Regions from separate parts of the Massilia sp. AB1 genome, predicted to be linked through region 4. Evidence: predicted binding sites of a transcription regulator. Region 4 holds the regulator's gene; each other region holds the start of a gene.
What was found. The regulator sigma-54, encoded in region 4, starts transcription at its own class of promoters, with help from an activator protein. The targets are predictions, from matches to a motif close to TGGCANGNAANCTGCTTT.
Positions count from the first base shown of each region.

Region 1 (3,027 bases), on a different contig from region 4:
GCCCCATCAGTACAAGGGTAGCGTTCTTCAATGCGGTCTCCATTGCAATAAGAAATAGCAAGGCGGCCACAGTAACATAGGTCGCGCCCGCCGTGACGGGTTCTCCTTGACGGCTGCGCTTCCTGGCACATACTGGAAATTCACCCACAGGAGGTTCTCATGAACGAGCAGCAGAATGTCCAGATGATCCAGCAAGCCTACGCGGCCTATGGGCGTGACGAACTCGACCAGGTGCTGGCCTGCATGGAAGACCAGGTCGAATGGGAGTTGCCGGACGTGCCGGGCCTGCCCTTCACCGGCAAGCGCCACGGCTGCGACCAGGTGGCCGAATTCTTCCGCACGCTCGGCGAGATGCAGGCGGTGCGCGAATACGCCCCGAAGGAATTCATCGCCCAGGGCGACAAGGTGGTGGTGCTGGGGCATGGCGCCTGGACCGCGAAAGATACGGGCATGGATTTCGAGAGCGACTGGGTGCACATCTTCACGATCCGGGACGGGCGCATCGCGGCCTTCCGCGAGTTCCTGGACACCAATGTTGCCGTGGAAGCCTTCCAGTGCTATCCGGCCAGCGCCGGCGCCAGGACCGCCGGCAATCCGGCGCTGAGCTGAGCCTTGTTTCCAACAAAAACGCCAACCCCGTAGGGTTGGCATTCGTGTGTCGGCTGCGTCGGGTAAGGCTTAAGCCTTCGCCTGCTTGCGACGGCGCACTGCCGCCAGGGTGCCGGCGCCCAGCATCAGCAGGGCTGCGCTGGCCGGTTCCGGCACGTCGCCCGGCGGCGGCAGTTCGCCGCCGAAGCCGTCGATATAGGCATAGCCCAGGTGGCCGGTCGGCTGGCAATCGGCTGCCAGCAGGGAGATCGTGAAATCGTGGCCCGACAGCGAAGCATCGATGGACAGCTGCTCGATCTGCCATTGCGGGGTGTAGAAGTAGTTGCCGAGGGCGCTGAAGCGGCCATCCACGCCGCCGCCGCCGTCGTACACGCGGCTGATGAGCAGCTGGCCGGTGGTGTCGTCACGCAGCTCGATGACCATCAATGCCGATTCGCTCGGATCGTGGGCGCCCTCGATCACGGCTTTCCATGCGAAGAAGATGTCGCTCTCGGTGTAGTTCAGCACCTTCTGGCTGATCACCGAAGCGTAGCCGCCGGTGGTGGTGTCTTCGGCACGGTAGGAATAGCCGCCCGAGTAGACGGTCGAGCCCAGGGCTGCACCGACGATCGGGTCGACAGTGCCGGCGGTGATGATGGAGGAACGTGGCGACGGCCCCTCGTATTGCGAGCCGCCAGGAAGAAAGTCCGCCGGCACCAGAGGGTTTGCCACGTCCCAGCGGCCGCCGCCGCCGGTCGTCCAACCATTCGTATTGCCGTCTTCAAAACCGCCGTTGATCAGCGGTGCAGCCTGGGCCGAACCAGCAGCTGCGACGAACAGCAGAGCCGGCAGAACTTTGCAGAATTTCATGTTGATCTCCCATCAGATAGTGACATTAAGTTTTAAGGTGTTACGGAAAGTCACCTGAGCATGAAATGTGCCAGTAACTTATCTGATTGATATCAAACAAGAAATTATTTTTTAGTCAAACCTTTTGCTTGCTTTTGTTAAATTATTCGACACCGGAAATGTAACCTCCAGTCAATTTAATTTGCTGCCGACAATATTTCGTTGAGCGAGAAGTACGAAAACCTGCCGGCAGCAAACAGGGCTTACCAGAAAATCACACGATCCTGGGGCGCCAGGTACATCTTGTCGCCCGGCTTCACATCGAAGGCTTCATAAAAGCCCGGATGGTTGCGCAGGCTGCCGTTGACGCGGAACTCGGCCGGCGAATGCGGATCGGCCTTGATCTGGGCGATCAGGCTGGCGTCGCGCGCCTTGCCGCGGCGCGCCTGGGCCAGGCCCATGAACAGGCGCTGCTCGGCCGTGAAGCCGTCGATCACCGGGCCCGGCTTGCCCTTCAGGTAGATCTTGTAGGCGCGGCTGGCCATGATCGCGCCGGCGTTGTCGGCGATGTTCTCGCCCAGGGTCAGTTCGCCGTTCAGGTGGTAGCCCGGCAGCGGGCTGTAGGCGCCGTACTGCGCCACCAGCACCTTGCCGCGCGCCGCGAACTGCTCCGCATCCTGCCTGGTCCACCAGTTGCGCAGGTTGCCGTCGCCGTCGAACTGTGCGCCCTGGTCGTCGAAGGCGTGGCTGATCTCGTGGCCGATCGAAATGCCGACCGCGCCGTAGTTCACCGCCGGTTCGGCGCTGGCGTCGTACAGCGGATACTGCAGGCGCGCCGCCGGGAACACGACTTCGTTCAGCTCCGGGTTGTAGTAGGCGTTGACGGTCTGCGGCGACATGGCCCAGGCGCTGCGGTCGACCGGTTTGCCCAGGCGGTTCACCTCGTAGGCATGGCCGAACTCGCGCGCACGCATCACGTTGCCGACCAGGTCGCCGCGCACGATGTCCAGGCCGGAATAATCGCGCCACTTGTCCGGGTAGCCGATCTTGACGCTGATCTTGGACAGCTTCAACTGGGCCTGCTTCTTGGTCTCCGGGGTCATCCAGTCGAGCATCTCGATGCCTTCGCCGAAGGCGGCAATGAAGTTCCTGGCCATCTCCTCGACCTGCTGCTTGCGCTCGGCCGGGAAGTGCTGGGTTACGTAGGCCTTGCCCACCACTTCGCTCAGGTTGCGGTTGATCTCGGCGATCGCGCGCTTTTCCAGCGGGCGGTTGACCTTGGCGCCCGAGAGCACGGCGCCGCGGAAGGCGAAGCTCTCGTCCACGAAGGGCTGCGACAGGTAGGGAGCGTAGGCGCTCAGCAGGCGGAATTCGAAGTAGGACTTCCACACGGGCAGCGCGGTGGCCGCGATCAGCTTGTCGAGCGCGGACAGGTAGCTCGGCTGGCTGACGATCAGGGAGTCGATCTTGCCCTTGGCGCCCACGCCTTCCAGGTAGGCGTTCCAGTCGAAGCCCGGAGTCAGGCCCGGCATCTGCGCCAGGCTGTATTTGTTGTAGGCCTTGACCGGGTCGCGGTTCTCGACCGCGCTC
Region 1 covers NZ_JAGKSG010000017.1:88,161-91,187, reverse strand. The annotation lists gene J8847_RS12110 (M28 family metallopeptidase) at 1-31, opposite strand, end outside; gene J8847_RS12105 (nuclear transport factor 2 family protein) at 160-609, shown strand; gene J8847_RS12100 (PEP-CTERM sorting domain-containing protein) at 679-1,458, opposite strand; gene J8847_RS12095 (M13 family metallopeptidase) at 1,701-3,027, opposite strand, start outside.
Region 1: a site for sigma-54 is predicted at 1,514-1,531, ahead of J8847_RS12100 (PEP-CTERM sorting domain-containing protein). Genes of this name have one in related genera too.

Region 2 (3,027 bases), on a different contig from region 4:
GCCCGCCGCCATCGAGAAGGCCAGGCCGATCATCTTGTCGCCCGCGATCACCGGGCCGCCGCTGTTGCCCGGATTGATGGGCGCGTCGATCTGGATGCGCAGGCCAGAGCTGAAGGAGCTGTAGGGCACGAACTCCACCCGCGAGACGATGCCCTTGGTGGTCGACAGCGAATTGCCGCCCACCGGGTAGCCGTAGGCGAACACCTGCTCGCGCACGTCCGGCAGCACCGCGGCGCGGGTGACCGGCGGACGCCTGTCGAAGAAGCTCGGGTCTTCCAGCTCCAGCACCGCCAGGTCCAGCCCGCGCGCGATCGCGATCACCTTGGCCGCCACCTTGTCGCCCGACTGGCTGGCCTGCACCTCGACCTGGCTCGCATAGCTCACCACGTGGGCATTGGTCAGGATGCGCTTGCCCTCGATGATCACGCCCGAGCCGGTGATGTCGTTCGGCGAGGCCTTGGTCCAGGGCTTGTACGGGTCCGGACGGCGCACGGTCGAGAAGATCTTGACCACCGAGGCCTCGATGGCCGGCAGCGCCGGGGCGGCGGTCTGGGTCGTGGCGGCGGGAGGGACGGGCGTGGTCTGCGGGGTGCTGTCCTGGGCATGGGCCAGGCTCGATGCGGCAAGCGCCAGGGCGGCAAAGCGGTAGATTTTCATGAATTCCTTCGGTTGCGGTAGTAGGTGCTCAACCGGAAGAATATACACCCGCGCCGCAATTGGAAATACGCGGAAGTCCACAGGAGGGAGGACGGAGGCCGTCCTCCCCGGCACGTCACTGCTTGACGAACTTGAGCGTCATGCGGTCGCTCTCGCCGATCGCCATGTACTTCTCGCGGTCCTTGTCCTTGTTGGCCAGCACCGGCGGCAGGGTCCACACGCCTTTTTCGTGGTTGGCGGTGTCCTTCGGATTGGCGTTGACCTCGGACTTGCCGGCCAGCTTGAAGCCCGCGCTTTCCACCATCTTGATCACCCAGGCTTCGTGCACGTAGCCGCTCGAGGCCTTGGCGTCCTGCGTCATCGAAGCCGGCAGGCGGTGGTCGACCACGCCCAGCACGCCGCCCGGCTTGAGCACCTTGTGGATTTCCTTGAAGGTGGTGCGCAGGGCGTCTTCGCCGTTGCCGACCCAGTTGTGCAGGTTGCGGAAGGTGAGGACCATGTCGACGCTGTTGGGCGCCGCGATCTGGTAGGTGGCCGGCGGCTCGAACACGGACGGGACGACCTTGTCGAAGACGGCCGGATTGGAATCCAGCTTCTTCTTGAAGGTGGTGCCGTAGCGCTTGTCCGGCTGGATCGCTTCGCCCGCGCCGATCAGCTTGCCCTTGTCGCGCAGGTAGGGCGCCAGGATCTCGGTGTACCAGCCGCCCGACGGCGCCAGTTCCACCACGGTCATGTTCGGCCTGATGCCGAAGAAAGTCAGGGTCTCGTAGGGATGGCGGTACACGTCGCGCGCCTTGTTGGCGGCGCTGCGGTGTTCGCCGGCGATGGCGGCCTTCAGGGCGTCGTCCGCCTGCGCGGCGCCGGCCAGTCCGGTGGCCAGCATGGCGGCCAGGATCAGTCGTTTCATCGGTGCGAAGTCTCCATGGTGATTGTCGATGGCAGGGCGGGACGCCGCTGCCGCCGGGCTGATGATCCGGCAGTGTGGCCGGACAGTCAAGCTTGGTATTTATACATATGTCGAAGTGTCCGCGCCTGTCCGGGGCGGACAGGCGGACAGTGTCCGGACATTCGGACACGCGTTTGCGGGTGTTGTGGAATCAGCCACTTTGGATAGCCCGTATGGATGGCATAAAGATTGCCTAACCAAAAACTTTAGTCTATGGTTGAGAAGTTTGCCGTCACCCCATCCGGAGACGACGAAGTTCCCAGAAGCGCTGTACATACAAGAGCGGCGCCGTGCTGTGCCGGCGGAACCGCTGCCCGAAATAGGATACCCAGGAGACCCTATGGAACGTCGTACTTTTCTCAATTTAAGCAGCCTGGCGCTCGGTTCGACGCTGATCCCGTTCGGCCGCGCGATCGCCGCTGAAGAACTGCTCAGCACCATGCCCGTCGCCGCCAAGAAGGCGCTCGCCGACGTCGCCCTGAACGCCGCCACCAAGGCCGGCGCCAGCTACTGCGACGTGCGCATTGGCCGCTACCTGAACCAGTTCATCGTGACCCGCGACCTGAACGTCGAGAACGTGGCCAACACCGAATCGGCCGGCGTGGGCGTGCGCGTGATCTGCAACGGCGCCTACGGCTTCGCCGCGACCTCCGACATGTCCAGCGACGGTATCGCCAACGCGGCGCGCCAGGCGGTGGCGATTGCCAAGGCCAACGCCAAGCTGCAGTCCGAACCGGTGCGTCTCGCACCGGTCAAGGGCGTGGGCGACGTCTCCTGGGCCACCCCGATCAAGAAGGACTGGCGCGCGGTGCCGATCAAGGAAAAGGCCGACCTGCTCATCGCCGCGAACAAGGCCGGCATGGACAACGGCGCGAACTTCATGCAGTCGATGCTGTTCCAGGTGAACCAGCAGAAGTTCTTCGCCTCGACCGACGGCTCCTACATCGACCAGGATGTGCACCGCCTGTGGGCCCCGTTCCAGGCCACCGCCGTGGACAAGGCCACCGGCAAGTTCCGCTCGCGCTCGGGCCTGAGCTCCCCGGTCGGCAAGGGCTACGAATACCTGGACGCGCGTCCCGAGCACAAGATCAAGGCCGCCGGCGGCGTCGCCACCCTGTACACCGAATCCTATGACATCATCGAGGACGCCAAGGCCGCGGGCCGCGACGCCAAGCGCAAGCTGACCGCCAAGTCGGTGGTGCCGGGCAAGTACGACCTGATGCTGTCGCCGGAACACCTGTGGCTGACCATCCACGAAAACGTCGGCCACCCGACGGAACTGGACCGCGTGCTGGGCTACGAGGCGAACTACGCCGGCACCAGCTTCGCCACCCTGGACAAGTGGCAGACCAAGAGCTTCAAGTACGGCGCGCCGATCGTCAACCTGTACGCCGACAAGATCACCCCGGGTTCGCTGGGCTGCG
Region 2 covers NZ_JAGKSG010000016.1:69,704-72,730, reverse strand. The annotation lists gene J8847_RS11645 (S1C family serine protease) at 1-657, opposite strand, end outside; gene J8847_RS11640 (class I SAM-dependent methyltransferase) at 773-1,564, opposite strand; gene J8847_RS11635 (TldD/PmbA family protein) at 1,944-3,027, shown strand, end outside.
Region 2: a site for sigma-54 is predicted at 1,782-1,799, ahead of J8847_RS11635 (TldD/PmbA family protein). Genes of this name have one in related genera too.

Region 3 (3,027 bases), on a different contig from region 4:
AACGCGCGGCTCGAATGGGGCGGGGTGGGGGGCGGGTGCGCGCCGGGCCCGCGCGCGCGCCCCCGGGGCGCGCACGTCGGCGATGGTCCGCTCATCCCCCTTGGCGTATTTCTCGCGCAGCACGTCCAGCGACACCTCCTGGGGCGCCAGCGTACCGTTCACCTTGTCTTTCGCATTCATGACAAGCTCCCGCTGTTCCATGAATGCCGGAGGCACGTGTTACTGCTTGTCGAGATTCGGCGGCGTGATGATGTGCGGCGTCTCGGCCTGGGCCGCGGTGGCGGCGGAGGCCGTGGACTGGGTCGCCAGGCGTGCTTCCAGCTCAATCACGCGCTGCTCGAGCGCTTCGAGCTTGGCGCGGGTCTTGGCCAGCACCTGGGCCTGGATATCGAACTCCTCGCGGGTGACCAGGTCCAGCTTGGCGAAGCCCTGGGTCATCACCGCCTTGACGTTGCGCTCGATGTCCTTGGCCGGTCCGCTTTCCAGCGCCTGGTTGATCTTGCCCTGCAAGTCGTTGAAGAAGTTGTTCATATCCTGGGTTTCCTTGGTAAGGCCGGGCTGTGCGCACCACAACGGTGCGCGGCAGCCTGATTTGGTGCGCATGGGTTGCAACATCGCCGCGCCGCTCGCGCATGGTGCGGCCGATCTTGGTGTTTCACAGCAAATGTGGGGCAGCTGGCCCGAAAAACAAGCCTCTTTCCCATCGTTATGAGCTGGCACGCATCCTGCTAAACGTAGTGTGAATGCAGCAATAACAGAATTGTAAACCGCAACGGCAGCAACCGTTCAAACTGAGGGGGTTTGTCATGAAGTGCAATCTGAAGCAATGCGCAGCAGCAGTCGGCCTGGCGGTCCTGGGTCTCTCCAGCGTCCCGGCCCTGGCGCAGGAACAACCCGCCGAACATCAGGTGAGCTACAACGCGGCCATCACCAGCGACTACCGCTACCGCGGCCTGTCGCAGACCCGTCTCGACCCGGCCCTGCAGGGCGGCGTCGACTACGTGCACGGCCCGACCGGCCTGTACGTCGGCACCTGGCTGTCCACCATCAAGTGGACCAAGGACCTGGGCGGCGACGGCAACATCGAATGGGATATCTACGGCGGCAAGCGCGGCCAGCTGACCGAGGCTGTCAGCTACGACGTCGGCGGCCTGTATTACTACTACCCGGACAACGGCCTGAATCCGCGCGCCAACACCTTCGAGCTCTACGGCCGCCTGGGCTTCGGCCCGGCCTACGTCAAGTACTCGCACTCGACCACCAACCTGTTCGGCACCGCCGACAGCAAGCGCAGCGGCTACCTGGACGTCGGCGCCGATGTCGACGCCGGCAACGGCTTCATCGTCAACCTGCACGTCGGCCGCCAGCGCGTCGAGAACAACAGCGCCTTCTCGTACACCGACTACAAGGTCGGCGTGACCAAGGACTTCGGCGTGGCCACCCTGTCGCTGGCCTGGATCAAGGCCAACACCGAGGCCTACCTGAGCCCGGAAGGCAAGAACCTCGGCAAGTCGGCCGCCGTGCTGACCCTGTCGAAAACGTTTTGATCGCAAAAGAGGCTAAGCCATGAAAATGATTACTGCCATCATCAAGCCCTTCAAGCTCGACGAGGTGCGCGAAGCGCTGTCGGAAATCAACGTGCAGGGCATGACCGTGACCGAAGTGAAGGGCTTCGGCCGCCAGAAAGGCCATACCGAGCTGTACCGCGGCGCTGAGTACGTGGTCGATTTCCTGCCCAAGATCAAGATCGAGGCGGCCGTGGACGACGCCGTGGTCGACCAGGTGATCGACGCCATCCAGAGCGCGGCCCGCACCGGCAAGATCGGCGACGGCAAGATCTTCGTCGCCGACCTCAACCAGGTCATCCGTATCCGTACCGGCGAGACCGGCAACGAAGCACTGTAAGAGGACACTCCCATGAAGCGAATCCTGAGCACCATCCTGGCCGCCGCCCTCGGCCTCGGCGCCGCGCTGCCCGCCTGGGCCGCGCCCGCCGTCAACAAGGGCGACACCGCCTGGATGTTCGTCGCCACCTTGCTGGTCATCATGATGTCGATCCCGGGCCTGGCCCTGTTCTACGGCGGCCTGGTGCGCGCCAAGAACATGCTGTCGATCCTGATGCAGGTCTTCACCATCTTCGCGCTGGTCATCGTGCTGTGGTGCGTGTACGGCTACTCGCTGGCCTTCACCCAGGGCGGCACTCCCTTTGTCGGCGGCTTCGACCGCGCCATGCTGAACGGCATCTACGACGCCGCGGCCGGCACCTTCTCGATGGCCGCTACCTTCAGCAAGGAGACGATGATCCCAGAGTTCATCTTCGTCGCCTTCCAGGGCACCTTCGCCGCCATCACCTGCGCGCTGATCGTCGGCGCCTTCGCCGAGCGCGTGCGCTTCTCCGCCGTGATGCTGTTCGTCGTGCTGTTCTTCACCTTCGGCTACCTGCCGATCGCCCACATGGTCTGGTTCTGGGCCGGTCCGGATGCGATTCAGGACGCCGCCACCCTGGCCAGCGTCACCGACGCCGCCGGCTACCTGTGGCAGAAGGGCGCGCTCGACTTCGCGGGCGGGACCGTGGTGCACATCAACGCGGCGGTGGCCGGCCTGGTCGGCGCCTACGTGATCGGCAAGCGCATCGGCTATGGCCGCGAATCGATGGCCCCGCATTCCCTGGTCATGACCATGATCGGCGCCTCGCTGCTGTGGGTGGGCTGGTTCGGCTTCAATGCCGGCTCGGCCCTGGAAGCGGGCGACATCGCCGCACTGGCCTTCATCAACACCCTGCTGGCGACCGCCTGCGCCACCGTGTCCTGGGTGATCGGCGAATGGATCTTCAAGAAGCGCCCGTCGATGCTGGGCGCCGCTTCGGGCGCCGTGTCCGGCCTGGTGGCCATTACCCCGGCCTGCGGCTTCGTCGGTCCGATGGGCGCCTTGGTCATCGGCTTGCTGGCTGGTATCATCTGCCTGTGGGGCGTGACTGGCCTGAAGCGCCTGCTGGGCGCCGACGACTCGCTGGACGTGTTCGGCGTG
Region 3 covers NZ_JAGKSG010000043.1:35,635-38,661, reverse strand. The annotation lists partial or broken gene J8847_RS19715 (hypothetical protein) at 1-180, opposite strand, end outside; partial or broken gene J8847_RS19710 (accessory factor UbiK family protein) at 310-531, opposite strand; gene J8847_RS19705 (TorF family putative porin) at 807-1,547, shown strand; gene glnK (P-II family nitrogen regulator) at 1,567-1,905, shown strand; gene J8847_RS19695 (ammonium transporter) at 1,918-3,027, shown strand, end outside.
Region 3: a site for sigma-54 is predicted at 715-732, ahead of J8847_RS19705 (TorF family putative porin). Genes of this name have one in related genera too.

Region 4 (3,027 bases):
AACAACGCGACCCAGAAGATGCACATCGCCAGCCGCGGCCAGATCGTCTATCCGCCGCGCGGCGCCCGACAATGAAGGCGCCGCGTCAACCCAGGACCCAGCACACCATGAAGAAACTATTCGCTGCCGTTTGCCTTTCCCTGCTGTCGCTCACGGCCTTCGCCGAGCGCGCCGACTCGCTCAAGCAGGCCGTCATCAACTTCGATTCGCTCGACGTCGACGAAGTCACCCAGACCCGCATCCTGACCGGCAACGTGGTCGTCACCCGCGGCACCCTGGTGCTCAAGTCGGACCGCGCGCTGGTGAAGGAAACCCCGGAAGGCTACATGAGCGTGACCCTGACCGCGAACCCGGGCAAGGTCGCCACCTTCCGCCAGAAGCGCGACGGCGGCCCCGACTTGTGGGTCGAAGGCCAGGCCCAGCGCATCGAATACGACGAGCGCTCCGAGATGGTCAAGCTGTTCGCCGACGCCGTGGTCAAGGAGCTGGAAAGCAAGCGCGTGACCAACGAGATCATCGCCCCCTTCATCTCCTACGACAACCGCAAGGAAGTGGCCAGCGTGCGCAACGACGCCAGCGGCCAGAGCAAGGTGGGCGGCGGCCGCGGCACCCTGATCCTGTCGCCCAAGCGCACCGCCGCTCCGGCGGCTCCGGCTCCGGCAGGGAAGCCCTGATGGAGGCGCGCGACAGCGGCAGCACCCTGATCGTCAAGGGCCTGCAGAAAAGCTACGGCAAGCGCCTGGTGGTGCGCGACGTCTCGCTCCAGGTCGAGTGCGGCGAAGTGGTCGGCCTGCTGGGCCCGAACGGCGCCGGCAAGACCACGTCCTTCTACATGATCGTCGGCCTGGTGCCCTCGGACGCCGGCTCGATCGACATCAACGGCACCGATATCTCGAGCCTGCCGATCCACCGGCGCGCGGTGCTGGGCCTGTCCTACCTGCCGCAGGAAGCCTCGGTGTTCCGCAAGCTCACCGTCGAGGAGAACATCCGCGCGGTGCTGGAACTGCAGCAGGTCGATGGCCGGCCGCTGGGCAAGGACGAGATCAGCGAGCGCCTCGACACCCTGCTGGCCGAGCTGCAGATCGAGAAGCTGCGCGAGAACCCGGCCATGTCGCTGTCGGGCGGCGAACGGCGCCGGGTGGAGATCGCGCGCGCGCTGGCGACCAACCCGCGCTTCGTGCTGCTCGACGAGCCCTTCGCCGGCGTGGATCCGATCGCGGTGATCGAGATCCAGCGCATCGTGCGCTTCCTGAAGGAGCGCAAGATCGGCGTGCTCATCACCGACCACAATGTCCGCGAGACGCTCGGCATCTGCGACCGCGCCTACATCATCAACCAGGGCGCGGTGCTGGCCTCGGGCCGGCCGGATGATATTATCGCCAACGAATCCGTGCGCCGCGTCTATCTGGGTGAACACTTCCGCATGTAGACATGAAACAGTCCCTGCAACTCCGCACATCGCAGCATCTTGCACTGACGCCGCAACTCCAGCAGTCGATCCGGCTGCTGCAGCTGTCCACGCTCGAGCTGCACCAGGAGATCGAGCAGATCCTGTCCGACAATCCCCTGCTCGAGCGGCTCGACGACCCGCTCGACCGTTCGGTGCGCCTGCTGGCCGACGGCGCCATCAATAACGCGCCCGCCACTGGCGAAGCGCCCGCCGCTCCCGCGCAGGAAGGCGAGGGCGCGTCGGAGGCCTCCGCCGCCTCGGGCGAGAACGGCGAAGGCTTCGAAGGCGGCGACGGCGAGCGCGACGCGCCGGACGCCGACTGGGGTTCGGGCGGCGGCGCGGGCGGGGGCGAGGACGAAGACGGCCGCCCGCAGCTGGAAGCAAGTTCCGTCACCTTGCGCGAGCACCTGATGGAGCAGATCCGTGTCACCGGCTGTTCCGCGCGCGACCGCGCGCTGGCCGAGCTGGTCATCGACGCGCTGGACGACAACGGCTACCTGGAAGAACCGCTGGACGAGATCCATGCGCGCCTGCCGGAAGAGCTCGAGATCGAGATGGACGAGCTGCGCTGCGCGCTGGCGCTGGTGCAGAGCCTGGACCCGGTGGGCGTGGGCGCGCGCAGCGCGGGCGAATGCCTGGCGCTGCAGATCCGCCGCATGCAGGGCGTGCCCCTGGTGACGCGCCGCCTGGCGCTGAAGATCGTCGAAGGCTACCTGAGCTGGTTCGCCCAGCGCGAGTACAGCAAGCTCAAGAAGGCGCTGGATTGCGACGACGAAGACTTGCGCGAGGTGCAAGCCGTGGTGCGCCAGTGCAATCCTCATCCGGGCGCGGCCTTCGCCTCGAACGTGTCAGACTACGTGGTACCGGATGTGATCGTGCGCCGCGCCAAGAACGGCTGGGCCGTGATGCTGAACCCGGACGTGATGCCGCGCCTGCGGGTGAACAGCCTGTATGCGTCGCTGATGAAGCAGGGCAAGTGCGAAGGGCAGATGAACGCCCAGCTGCAGGAAGCGAAATGGCTGATCAAGAATATGCGTCAGCGTTTCGATACGATTTTGCGTGTGGCAGAGGCGATTGTGGAGCGCCAGAAGAACTTTTTCTCCCACGGCGCGGTTGCGATGCGTCCCCTTGTTTTACGTGAGATTGCTGATACACTAGGCCTACACGAAAGCACAATTTCTCGTGTTACAACGCAGAAGTACATGCTGACCCCGCACGGCATGTTCGAGTTGAAATACTTCTTCGGAAGCCACGTCGCCACCGAAGCGGGGGGAGAAGCCTCCTCGACGGCGATCCGCGCTCTCATTGCGCAATTGACAGGAGCAGAAGACCCTAAGAATCCTTTATCCGATAGCAAGATCGCGGAGATGCTCGGGGAACAAGGCATGGTCATTGCGCGCAGGACGGTCGCCAAATACCGAGAAGCGCTCAAGATCCCTCCCGTCAGCCTCCGCAAAGCCTTGTAACAGCGCTGCCCACTCCTGCCTTGCGCCTGGGCGGCGCGCTTTTCAAAGGAGTGTGTATGAACCTCACAATCAGTGGCCACCATCTCGAAGTGACTCCCGCTATCCGTGAAT
Region 4 covers NZ_JAGKSG010000010.1:49,978-53,004, forward strand. The annotation lists gene lptC (LPS export ABC transporter periplasmic protein LptC) at 1-75, shown strand, start outside; gene lptA (lipopolysaccharide transport periplasmic protein LptA) at 108-674, shown strand; gene lptB (LPS export ABC transporter ATP-binding protein) at 674-1,429, shown strand; gene J8847_RS08345 (RNA polymerase factor sigma-54) at 1,432-2,916, shown strand; gene hpf (ribosome hibernation-promoting factor, HPF/YfiA family) at 2,973-3,027, shown strand, end outside.